Linked DNA regions of Bosea sp. 685. The protein of the gene in region 1 interacts with the protein of each later gene in a pairwise test. Links are inferred from orthologs where the notes say so. Each region holds a gene or a part of one and is shown in the gene's direction. Other genes may lie near its edges.

Evidence for each region.
Region 2: the proteins of RMR04_RS14120 (region 1) and ptsN interact in binary tests that used the Escherichia coli proteins (3 or more experiments, as listed by UniProt). The link is inferred for Bosea sp. 685 from one-to-one orthologs.

What each region holds. Positions count from the first base shown.
Region 1 is NZ_CP134779.1:2,679,209-2,685,521, reverse strand. What follows is about bases 1,294-4,614. They hold RMR04_RS14120 (DUF4118 domain-containing protein), read left to right. Parts: upstream 1,294-1,693; coding sequence 1,694-4,414; downstream 4,415-4,614. Other genes in these bases: RMR04_RS14115 (response regulator), read left to right, coding at 4,411-4,614; kdpC (potassium-transporting ATPase subunit KdpC), read left to right, coding at 1,294-1,694. Outside these bases: potassium-transporting ATPase subunit KdpB, read left to right, coding at 1-1,080; more of kdpC, read left to right, coding at 1,104-1,293; more of RMR04_RS14115, read left to right, coding at 4,615-5,106; RMR04_RS14110 (2Fe-2S iron-sulfur cluster-binding protein), read left to right, coding at 5,298-5,612; RMR04_RS14105 (DUF2849 domain-containing protein), read left to right, coding at 5,612-5,968; RMR04_RS14100 (nitrite/sulfite reductase), read left to right, coding at 5,972-6,313. UniProt on the Escherichia coli protein: Member of the two-component regulatory system KdpD/KdpE involved in the regulation of the kdp operon. KdpD may function as a membrane-associated protein kinase that phosphorylates KdpE in response to environmental signals.
Region 2 is NZ_CP134779.1:5,159,417-5,165,122, reverse strand. What follows is about bases 2,099-4,812. They hold ptsN (PTS IIA-like nitrogen regulatory protein PtsN), read left to right. Parts: upstream 2,099-3,081; coding sequence 3,082-3,543; downstream 3,544-4,812. Other genes in these bases: RMR04_RS25320 (fumarate hydratase), read left to right, coding at 3,685-4,812; hpf (ribosome hibernation-promoting factor, HPF/YfiA family), read left to right, coding at 2,409-2,996. In the rest of the region: RMR04_RS25335 (autotransporter outer membrane beta-barrel domain-containing protein), read right to left, coding at 1-1,953; more of RMR04_RS25320, read left to right, coding at 4,813-5,301; RMR04_RS25315 (hypothetical protein), read left to right, coding at 5,349-5,654; RMR04_RS25310 (alpha/beta hydrolase family protein), read right to left, coding at 5,695-5,706. UniProt on the Escherichia coli protein: Seems to have a role in regulating nitrogen assimilation.

The sequences.
Region 1 (6,313 bases):
GAGGTCGTGCCGGCTCCCGGCGTGCGGCCCGATGCGGCGCTGCGCGCGGCGCTGATCGCCTCGCTTGCCGACGAGACGCCCGAAGGCCGCTCGATCGTCGAGCTCGCCCGCAATCAGGGCGTGACCGCGCAAGCTCCGGCGGGGGCGACCTCGATCCCGTTCAGCGCGACGACGCGCCAGTCCGGCCTCGACGCCGACGGCAAGTCCTGGCGCAAGGGCGCGGTCGATGCGGTCATCCGCTCGCTCGACCTCTCCGAGAGCCAGGTTCCTGCCGAATTGCGCCAGGCGGTCGACCGCATCGCGCGGTCCGGCGGCACGCCGCTCGCCGTCAGCGAGAACGGTGCGCTGGTCGGCGTCATCCATCTCAAGGATGTGGTGAAGCCCGGCGTGAAGGACCGCTTCGCCGATCTGCGCCGCATGGGCGTTCGCACCGTCATGATCACCGGCGACAACCCGGTGACAGCGGCCGCCATCGCCTCGGAAGCCGGCGTCGACGACTTCCTCGCCGAGGCGACGCCCGAGGACAAGCTGCGTATCATCCGCACCGAGCAGGCCAAGGGCCGGCTGGTCGCGATGTGCGGTGACGGCGCCAATGACGCCCCTGCCCTGGCGCAGGCCGATGTCGGCGTCGCCATGCAGACCGGCGCGCAGGCCGCCCGCGAGGCCGGCAACATGGTCGATCTCGACTCGGACCCGACCAAGGTCCTGGAGATCGTCGAGGTCGGCAAGCAGTTGCTGATCACGCGCGGGGCGTTGACGACCTTCTCCATCGCCAACGACGTGGCGAAGTACTTCGCCATCATCCCGGCGATGTTCGTCGTCGCCCTGCCCTCGCTCGGCGCGATGAACATCATGGGCCTGTCGAGCCCGCAAAGCGCCATCCTCTCGGCTGTGATCTTCAACGCGCTGGTCATCGTCGCGCTGATCCCGCTGGCGCTGCGCGGCGTGCGCTACCGGGCGATCGGGGCCGCCAAGCTGCTCTCGCGCAACCTCACCATCTACGGCATCGGCGGGCTGATCGCGCCCTTCGTCGGCATCAAGCTGATCGACATGATCGTCGCGGCGCTGAAGCTCGCCTGACCGCTCATCAAAGGACAACGACCATGTGGTCCCATCTTCGCCCCGCCATCGTCTCGATGGTCTTCTTCACCCTCCTGCTCGGCGTCGCCTATCCGCTCGGCGTCACCGGGCTCTCCCAGGCGATGTTTCCGGCGCAGGCCGGCGGCTCGCTGATCCGCACCGCGACCGGCGATGTCGTCGGCTCGGAATGGATCGGCCAGAACTTCGCCGGCGAGGCCTATCTGCGCCCCCGTCCCTCGGCGGCCGGCAAGGACGGCTATGACGCCGCCAATTCCTCGGGCTCCAATTTCGGGCCGCTGAACGAGGATCTCGCCACGCGCATCAAGACCGATGCCGAGGCGATCCGCACCGCCGACGGCGCAGGCTCGCTGCCGGCGGACGCCGTGACGGCGTCTGGTTCTGGACTCGACCCGCATATCTCGCCGGAGAATGCCGCTCGCCAGATCGAGCGTATCGCCAAGGCGCGCGGCGCCCAGCCGGCACAGGTCGCCGAAATCATCGCCCAGAACACGCAAGGCTATCTGCTCGGGTTCATCGGCCGGCCGCGCGTGAATGTGCTGACGGCCAATCTCGCCCTCGACGCGCGCTATCCGAAGGCTCAAGCTAAGCCGTAATGACCACGGACGAGATCCGATTCCGGGAACAGGGTCGCCCTGATCCCGACGCCCTTCTGGCGCAGGCCGGCCGCGGTAAACGCGGCCGGCTGAAGATTTTTCTCGGCATGGCGCCGGGCGTCGGCAAGACCTACGAGATGCTCACCCAGGGCAAGCGCGCCCAAGCGGAGCATGGCGAGGTGCTGGTCGGCCTCGTCGAGACGCATGGCCGCCGTGAAACCGAAGCGCTGCTCGACGGGCTGGAGGTGATGGCGCGCCGGCCGATCGAGCATAATGGCCGCATGCTGATGGAATTCGACCTCGATGCGGCGCTGGCCTGCAAACCGCGCCTGCTGCTGGTCGACGAATACGCGCATTCCAATGCGCCGGGCAGCCGGCATCCCAAGCGCTGGCAGGATGTCGAGGAGTTGCTGGCGGCCGGGATCGACATCTGGACCACGCTGAACGTCCAGCATCTCGAGAGCCTCGTCGACGTGATCTGGAAGATCACCGGCGTGCGCCAGCGCGAAACAGTGCCTGACAGTGTCCTGAGCAGCGCCGACGAGATCGAATTGATCGACATCACGCCGAGCGAACTGCGCCAGCGCATGGCCGAGGGCAAGGTTTACCTCCCCGAGACGGCGCGGCTCGCCGCCGATCATTTCTTCAAGCCGGAGAACCTGACCGCGTTGCGTGAGCTCGCCTTGCGCCGCGCCGCCCAGACGGTCGACGATCACCTGAACCAGGCGATGAAGCGGGCCGGCGTCGAAGGCCCCTGGGCTGCCGGCGAACGCATCCTGGTGCTGATCGGGCCTGATGCGATGGCGTCCTCGCTCGTGCGCGCCGGCCGGCGCCTCTCCGACATGATGATGGACGCGCCCTGGACGGTTGCTCATGTTGAGCGCCCCAATCGCGCAGAGGTCGATCCGGCACGCGGCCAGCGGCTGGCCGAGGCGCTCAAGCTCGCCGAACAGCTCGGAGCCGCCAATGTCGTGCTGACGAGTGACGATCTCGTCGCCAGCGTGCTGGAATATGCGCGCCGCAACAACGTCACCCAGATCGTCGTCGGAAAATCGCATCGCAAGGGCTGGCGCGCCTGGTTCCATCGCTCACTCGCCCCTGCCCTGCTGGAGGCGCAGAATGGTGCGGCGCTTCACATCATCACCGATATCGCCTCCGTACCGGCGGGTCCGTCCACGGCCGCACCCAAGCGCGACTTCTCCTGGCGCGGCCATATCGGCGCGGCGATCATGGTGGCTGCGGCAGTCGTCGTCGCGACATTGGTCGATCGTCAGGCGGAGAACGCCAACCTCGCCATGCTGTTTCTCGTCAGCGTGCTTGCAGCCGGCGTCGCCTTCGGCCTTTGGCCGTCGCTGACGGCGGCAGGGCTCGCCGCCCTCGCCTACAACTTCTTCTTCCTCGAGCCGCGTCTGTCGATGTGGATCGGCAATCCGGCGGATGTGCTGACCTTCGCGGTGTTCTTCGTCGCGGCCGTCGCCACCGGCGGCCTGACCGGGCGCATCCGCGACCAGGCCAAGGCGACGGCGCGGCGCGCCTCGGCGATCGCGGCGTTGCTGGCGGCAAGCCGCAGGCTCTCAGGCGCAGCACGCAAGGAAGATGCTGCAGCCGTGCTGGCCGAGCAGCTTTCGGCGGCAACAGCCGGAAAGGTCATCGTCCTGCTGCCGCAAGGAGACGAGATCGCGCCCAGCGCCGGTGCGCCCGCACTGGAGCCGCTGACCACCGCCGACATGACAGCGGCACGCTGGAGCTGGAACCGGGGCGAACCCGCCGGCGCCGGCACCGGCACGCTGCCCAATGTCGCCTGGACCTTCCGGCCGCTGCAGGGCGTGCGGGCTCGTTCGGGCGTGGTCGGGTTCGAGCCCAAGGCGCTGCTGGGTGCGGAGAATGAGCGTTTTGCCATGGCGCTGCTCGACCAGGGCGCGATTGCGCTCGAGCGGGTGGAGCTTGCCGCAGCCGCTGTCGACGCCGAGGCGCTGCGCCGGACCGACCGATTGCGCTCGGCATTGCTGAACTCGGTCAGCCATGATCTGCGCACGCCGCTCGCCACCGTGCTCGGCTCCGTGACGACGCTGATCGATTTCGGCAAGAGCGTCGAGCCGGCCGTGGCCGATGATCTGCTTTTATCCATTCGCGAGGAGGCCGAGCGTCTCAACCGCTATGTCGGCGACCTGCTCGATATGACGCGGCTGGAAGGCGGCGCGCTGGTGACGCGCCGCGATTGGACCGATGTCCGCGACGTGATCTCGGCCGCGATCGCGCGGGTGTCGCGGCGCCTGGAGAACCGCCGCATCCAGCGCGATTTTCCAGCCGAGCTCTCAGCGGTGCCCGCTGATCCGTCTTTGCTCGAACAGGCCCTGGTCAACATCCTGGAGAACGCGATCGCCTATAGCGAGAACGGTTCGCTGATCGAAACCGCGGCCTATGAAGACCGGGGCAATGTCGTGATCTCGATCGAGGACGAAGGTCGCGGCATCCCGACTGCCGAACTCGAACGCGTCTTCGAGAAGTTCCGGCGCATGGAAGAGGCGACCGATCGCGGCGGCGAGCGTGGCAAGGGGGCGGGCCTCGGCCTTGCCATCTCCAAGGGCTTCGTCGAGGCCATGGGCGGGCGCATCGCGGCCGCAAGCCCGATCCAGGACCGGCCGGACGGTTCCAAGGGCGGCACCCGCATATTGATCAGCCTGCGCAAGAACGGCGCAGCGCAGGAGGTTCTGTCATGACCGCTTTCCGCCCCCGCATCCTCGTCATCGACGACGAGCCGCAGATCCACCGCTTCCTCGGCCCGGCGCTCGATGCGGCAGGCTACGAACATGTCCGCGCCGACGACGCCACCGCCGGCCTGCGCGAGATCGCGCGCAAACCGCCCGACGCCGTGGTGCTCGATCTCGGCTTGCCCGACATGGACGGCAAGGAGGCCCTGGCCAAGGCGCGCGCCTTCTATGACGGGCCGGTGATCATCCTCTCGGCGCGAGACCGCGAGACCGAGAAGATCGATGCGCTCGATGCCGGCGCCGATGATTATGTCGAAAAGCCCTTCGGCGTCGGGGAATTGCTGGCGCGCCTGCGCGTCGCGCTGCGCCACCGCATCGAGCGGCAAGGCGCGGAGGCAACGATCCGCTCGGGCGATGTCGAGATCGACCTCGTCAACCGCCGGATCAGCCGCGCCGGGGTGCATGTCAAACTCTCGCCGAAGGAATACGACCTGCTCGCCAGCCTGGCCGGCGGAAATGGCCGCGTGCTGACGCATCGCCAGATCCTGACCGCGGTCTGGGGGCCGGCGCATGAGCATGACGTGCAATATCTGCGCGTCTTCGTCGGGCAGTTGCGCCAGAAGCTCGAGGATGACCCCGCAACGCCGAAGCTGATCGAGACCGAGCCAGGCGTAGGATATCGGCTGGGCGGATTGGTCTGACGCAGCCATCGTCGCCTCTCCTCCCGTGGAGGAAAATCCACTCGATGGGCGCCATGCTCGAGGAGTCGGAAAGAGAAATCTCCTCTTTTTGATCGGGAATAAGAAAAAACACGCTACCTTGCGTGAATTGAACCGATCGCCGCTCTGGCTTATTTGAAACGTTCGGAAGAACGAACGGGACAAGCGGCGCAGTGGCCATTCTGAATGTGATCGACCGCGACGGTCGCGCCCATGAACTCGAAGCCGTCGAAGGCTGGCGGGTGATGGAGATTCTGCGCGACTACAAGGTCGGCATCGAAGGCGTCTGCGGCGGCTCCTGCGATTGCGCCACCTGCCACGTCGTCGTCGCGCCCGACTGGGCCAAGCGCCTGCCCGAACCGCGCGAGGACGAAATCGACGCGCTCGACACCTTGCCATTAATCGAGGCGACCTCGCGCCTCTCCTGCCAGATCATCTGGTCCGACGAACTCGACGGGCTGACGCTCACCTTGGCGGAGGCCGCGTGATGGCTGCCGCCCCCAAGCGCGTCCCCTTGCCGGCGATCCTGCTCGCCAACGACCTGCTCGACGGTGATGTCGTCTTCGCCGTTGCCGGCGCCAACGGGCAACTCGCCTGGACGCGCGATCCGGCGCTGGCGCTGGTCGCCTCGAACGATCCTGCCGCAGAGAGCCTCGAGGCTTTCGCGGCGGCCGAGATCGCGGGCAACCGTGTGGTCGATGCCTATCTCGTCGATGTCACCATGGAGACCGGCCAGCCGGTTCCGCGACATTTCCGCGAGAGATTCAAGACGCTGGGGCCCAGCAACCGTCCCGATCTCGGCAAGCAGGCCGGGGACGGGATCGATGCCGGGCAGAGGGCCTGACCGATGTATCGCTATGATGAATTCGACGAGCGTTTTGTCCGCGAGCGGGTCGCGCAGTTCCGCGACCAGGTCGCGCGGCGGCTCGACGGCTCGATCACCGAGGATGAGTTCAAGCCGCTCAGGCTCAAGAACGGTGTCTATCTGCAGCTCCACGCCTATATGCTGCGCATCGCCATTCCCTATGGCACGCTGTCGTCGAAGCAATTGCGCCAGCTTGCGCTGATCGGTGAACGCTACGACCGCGGCTACGGCCATTTCACCACGCGCCAGAACCTGCAGTTCAACTGGCCGAAGCTGCGCGACGTGCCCGAAATCCTGGACCTGCTCGCCGATGTCGAGATGCAT
Region 2 (5,706 bases), 2.5 Mb from region 1 along the record:
CCCCGATGTCCCCACCAGCGCGCCGTCGCGGCCGATCGCATAGGGGTCGAGCATGACGCGCAGGAACTGGTCGGATGCGCGGTAGCCGATCGCGGTCGTCGCGGTATGGACCTCGCCGGACAGCGCATTGACCGCAGCCGCGAGCGCCTCCCGCGTCGGCTGGTTGTAGACTGCAAACAGCGGCGACAGGTCGGCGCCGGCCAAGGCCGCCCGGTCGAGCCCGAACGCGACGGCGGTGATGTTGCGGGTCTGCGAGAGGCCTAGAATCGGGCCGGAGACTGTGCTCGAACCAGCGCCCGTCGCCACCAGTGGCGCTGCCGTCAGCGTGACCTGGACGTTGTTGGCGCCATAGGCGACCGCCGAGGTCACACCGACGCCGAAGCTGCCGGTGGTGTTGACTGTGGCGAAGGCGCCGGTGCGTGCGCCCGTCGAGGTCAGGATCGTGTAGGGCGTGGCGAAGGCGTAGGTTCCGCCGGCGGCGACGAGCTGCAGCGTGCCGTTGAGCGCCGCCGTGCCGGCGACGTTGACGCGGTCGGCCGTGGCGCCCTCGATCTCGATCACTGTGGTCGAGCCCGCGCCGAGGATGAGGCCGCCATTGATGTTGAGCGTGCCCACCGAATTGCCCGGCGAGATCGTGCCGTTGACCGTCAGCGTCGGCGTCGCGCCGTTGCCGCCGATCGTCGCGCCGGCGGCGATGGTCAGGCTGCTCGACGAGGCGATCGAGGCCCCGCTCGTACCGGCTCCGCCGACGACGAGCTTGCCCGCATTGACGACGGTCGCGCCGGAGTAGGTATTGGCGCCGTTCAGGACCAGCGTTCCGCTGCCGTTCTTGGTGATGCCGTAGGGCGTCTGTTCGATGCCGACGGCCTGGCCGGAGATGACGCCGTTCAGCGTCAATGTGTTGGCGCCGGTGTCGAAGATCGGATTGGCGGTCCCGAATCCGGCGCTGGGGTTCAGCCTGATGGCGTTGGCCAGCGTCACATTGCCGAGCGCGACGACGGTGCTGCCGGTCGCGACCGAGAGCTGCCCGACGCCGACCGCCGTGTTGCTGCCGATGCCGAGGGTGCCGGCATTGAGGCCGAACCCTCCGGCGAAGTTGCTGTCGCCGCTGAGGTTGAGCGTGCCGCCATTGTTCTTGTCGAGCCTACCGACGCCCGAGATCGCGCCGGTCAGGGAGAGCGTGTTGTTGTTGGTCACGACGCTGATGGTGCCGTCGAGGACGATGGCGTTGGCCACGGAGACATTGCTCGGAGACGCGACCAGCGAGGTGTTACCGGCCATCCGGAGCGTGCCTGTGCCCAAGGCAGCGGCGTTGCCGACCTGCAGCCCGCCTGCGAGAATCGACAGGCCACCCGCGCCCGTGCCGGCCCCGTTCAGGATCAGCGTGCCCGCACCGGTCTTGCTCAGCAGGCCGGTGAAGGTCGTGACGCCGTTGAGGGTGAGGCCGGCGACGTTGTTGATCGTGCCGTTCGACGCGGTGATCTCGACTGGCCGGGCGAAGGTCGCGACCTGGTTGTCGATCTGCAGGGTGCCGCCGTTCAGCCGGACGATGTTGGTGGCCGAATCGCTGCCCAGCGTGGCCGAGGGCGCAACGCCGTAGAAGCTCGATCCGACGATGAGCGTCCCCGCCGAGATCACCGTGACGCCGGAATAGGTGTTGGTCGCAGCGAGGGTCAGCGTGCCCGTGCCGATTTTCTCAAAGCCCAGCGGGCCCGCCGTTTCCGAAATGACGCCCCGCTGGGTGGCGGCATCCGCTCCCGCGACCTCGAGTTGTTGCGTGCTCGTGGTGATGTTCAACGGCGTGAGCTCGATCTGGCCGTTCGTATAGGTTTTGGTTTGCGCCCACGCGGTTCCCGGCGAGGCGGCGAGTGTCGCTGCCAGCACACCGCCGACGATGGCGGTCTTGTTCAGGAGCGCCGAGCGGTGTGTGCGAATCTGGGCGACTGACGTCATGGGCGCGTTCCGGCTGGTGATCGCGCCGGGAGCGGGGCGTCCGCGTCTCGTCGCATGGCTTTGACCGATGCGGCGGAGACCCAGCCTGAGCAGGATCGAAGACGAACCGGTGTTCAACTCATCAAGCCGAACCCGACATGCGTCGGATTATGTCCCCCGGCTGACGCTAGGGAAGCAGATTGCTTATAGTTTGAACAGCAACCCAGGGGCGATTGTTTCTGATTGGTTAACCATGAGGCCAGGCGTGGCGGAACGGCAACATATCGACAGGACGTCACATCATGACTGGCCCGCTTCCGTCGGGCCTGCATGGCTTTTCCTGGGAAGGCCTCGCGGGACTGCCGGGCCTCGCCTTCGAGGGAAGAGGGATCCACGCATTGACATACCCCCTACCCAGTTCTTAGCTCCTAGAGATGGCCGACTACTGGCCATGGCTAAATAAGGGGAAGCACTCCATGAGCTTGCGAATCTCCGGCAAGAATCTCGATGTCGGCGAGGCCCTTCGCGGCCAGGCCGAGACCCGCGTCGCGGCCGCACTCAGCAAATATTACGAGGGCGGCTATCAAGGTCACGTCACCGTCGCCAAGGACGGCACGGCGTTCAAGACCGACGGCGTGCTGCATCTGTCATCCGGGATCACGCTTGAGGCCTCGGGTACGGCGCATGACGCCTATGCCAGCCTCGACAAGATGGCTGAGCGCATCGAGAAACGGCTGCGTCGTTACAAGCGTCGATTGAAGGACCGCTCGGCTTCGAGCAATGGCCGCGACGCCGGCATCGAAATCCCCAGCTATGTGATCGCGGCGCCGGACGACGAAATCGAGGAAATCGAACTCGATGCGGCCGGAGATCACCCGGTTATCGTGGCCGAAACCACCAAATCGTTCCATGTCATGACGGTTGGCGACGCTGTCGCCGAACTCGATTTGACCGGCGCTCCCGTCGTCATCTTCCGCCATGCTGGCAATGGCCGGATGAACGTCGTATACCGCCGGCGCGACGGCAATATCGGGTGGATCGATCCCCCGGCGTCGCTGTCGTAAGGCCAGCGGGAGGCTCCCCGGCTTTCAAATCTGACCCGCGCCGCACGGCCCTCCAGCCCGGCACGGGACATGCATGGACTAGCGCATGACGCTGATCGATCTCCTGACACCGGCCGCGGTGATTTCGCCGCTGCGGGCCAATGGCAAGAAGCAGGCGCTGCAGGAACTCGCCCAACACGCGGCGATGATCACCGGCTTGCCTGAGCGCGAGCTCTTCGAGGCGCTGCTTCAACGCGAGCGCCTCGGTTCCACCGGTATCGGCGATGGCATCGCGATTCCCCATGGACGCATGTCCGGCATCGACAGGCTGGTCGGGCTGTTCGCCCGCGCCGAAAAGCCGGTCGATTTCGACGCGCTGGACGGCCAGCCCGTCGACATCATCTTCGTCCTGATCGCGCCCGAGGGGGCCGGCGCCGACCATCTCAAGGCGCTCGCCCGCGTTGCTCGCGTGCTACGCAACCATGCCGTGCTGGAGCAGATCCGCAAGGCCCGCGATCCGGCCGCGATCTACGCGATCCTGGCGGAGTCGGCCGCGAAGGCGGCCTGACTGGAACCATTTGAAGCCAGAGTCCCTAACAGCCTCTAGGCTTGGACAGCGTGCGCCAAGCCGCTATGACGCCATGCACAATGGCGTTGCGCTGAGCTGGTTCTGAGCGTGGCGCGCCAACCCGCCTCGGAGCCTCCGTCCATGGCCTATACGCATGTCGATCTCTTCCCGCTCGGCGACGACGCCACGCCTTATCGCAAGTTGGGCAGCGAAGGGATCTCGGTCGAGAAACTCGGCGATCGCGAGGTTCTGACGGTTTCGCGCGAGGCGATCCGCCAACTCAGCGAGCAGGCCTTCATCGACATCAACCATCTGCTGCGGCCGGGCCATCTCGCCCAGCTGGCGAAAATCCTCGACGATCCCGAGGCGACCTCGAACGACAAATTCGTCGCCTATGACCTGCTGAAGAACGCCAACATCTCGGCCGGCGGCGTGCTGCCGATGTGCCAGGATACCGGCACGGCGATCATCATGGGCAAGAAGGGCCGCAAGGTCTGGACCGATGGCGATGACGAGGCGGCGCTCGGCGAGGGCGTCGCCGACGCTTATTTCAAGCGCAACCTGCGCTATTCCCAGGTCGCTCCGCTCTCGATGTTCGAGGAGAAGAACACCGCGACCAACCTGCCGGCGCAGATCGACATCTATGCCGAGGGTGAGGATGCGTACAAATTCCTCTTCGTCGCCAAGGGCGGTGGCTCGGCCAACAAGACCTTCCTGTTCCAGGCGACGCCCTCGCTCCTGACCAAGGACCGCATGATGGCGTTCCTGAAGGAGAAGATCCTGACGCTGGGCACCGCGGCCTGCCCGCCCTACCACCTTGCCATCGTCATCGGCGGCACCTCGGCGGAGCAGAACCTCAAGACCGTCAAGCTCGCCTCGACGAAATATCTCGACGCGCTGCCGACCACGGGCTCGCCTTCCGGTCACGCCTTCCGCGATCTTGAGATGGAGGAGGAGGTGCATAAGCTGACGCAGTCGCTCGGCGTCGGCGCACAGTTCGGCGGAAAGTATTTCTGCCATGACGTCCGCGTCATCCGCCTGCCACGCCATGGCGCCTCGCTGCCGATCGGGCTCGGCGTCTCCTGCTCGGCCGATCGCCAGGCCAAGGGTAAGATCACCAGGGACGGCATCTATCTCGAAGCGCTGGAGACCAACCCGGCCAAGTACCTGCCCGAGGTCGAGGATGCCTCGCTCGGCGGAGCGGTCGTCAAGGTCGATCTCAACCGTCCAATGGCCGAAATTCTCGCCACACTCTCGCAGTACCCGGTCAAGACCCGGCTCTCGCTGACCGGGACGATCATCGTGGCGCGCGACTCGGCCCATGCCAAGATCCGCGAGCGGCTGGAGACAGGGCAGGGCATGCCTGATTATTTCAAGAACCACCCAGTCTATTACGCCGGCCCGGCCAAGACGCCTGACGGCATGGCCTCGGGCTCGTTTGGACCCACCACGGCTGGCCGGATGGATTCCTTCGTCGACCAGTTCCAGTCCTTCGGCGGTTCGATGGTGATGCTCGCCAAGGGCAACCGTTCCGCTGCGGTTCGGGAAGCCTGCAAGACGCATGGCGGCTTCTATCTCGGCTCGATCGGCGGTCCCGCCGCGCGGCTTGCGCAGGACTGCATCAAGAAGGTCGAGGTCCTGGAATATCCCGAACTCGGCATGGAGGCGGTCTGGCGCATCGAGGTCGAGGATTTTCCGGCCTTCATCGTCATCGACGACAAGGGCAACGACTTCTTCAAGGAGTTGAATCTCGGATGAGGGGTTTTGCCGCCGCAAGCTTCGGAACCGTATGCCTCGGATTTGCCGTGCTCGCCACGGCAGGCGAGGCGATGGCGCAGGGGCGGGCGAGTGCGCCCGCGACCTGCTCGCGTGACCTGTTCCAGAACGAAGGCGCGCTGCGCCGCCAGCTGACACGATTGCAGGCGGTCGCGACGGCCGATCAGGCGACGCAATGCCGGATCTGGCGCGAGCATGTCGGCTTCCTGCAGAGCGCGCGCTCGGTCTTCGCGACCTGTCAGAGCGGTGCCCAGCGCGAACAGAATGTCGGCTTGATGGATACCGAGCTTGCCGAATACCGCGTGCTGCTCGCCAATCGTTGCGGCAAGCGCTGACTGGCGTTCGGTCTATCGAGCCCATGGTCCATAGCAGCCTCTAGCCGAGCTG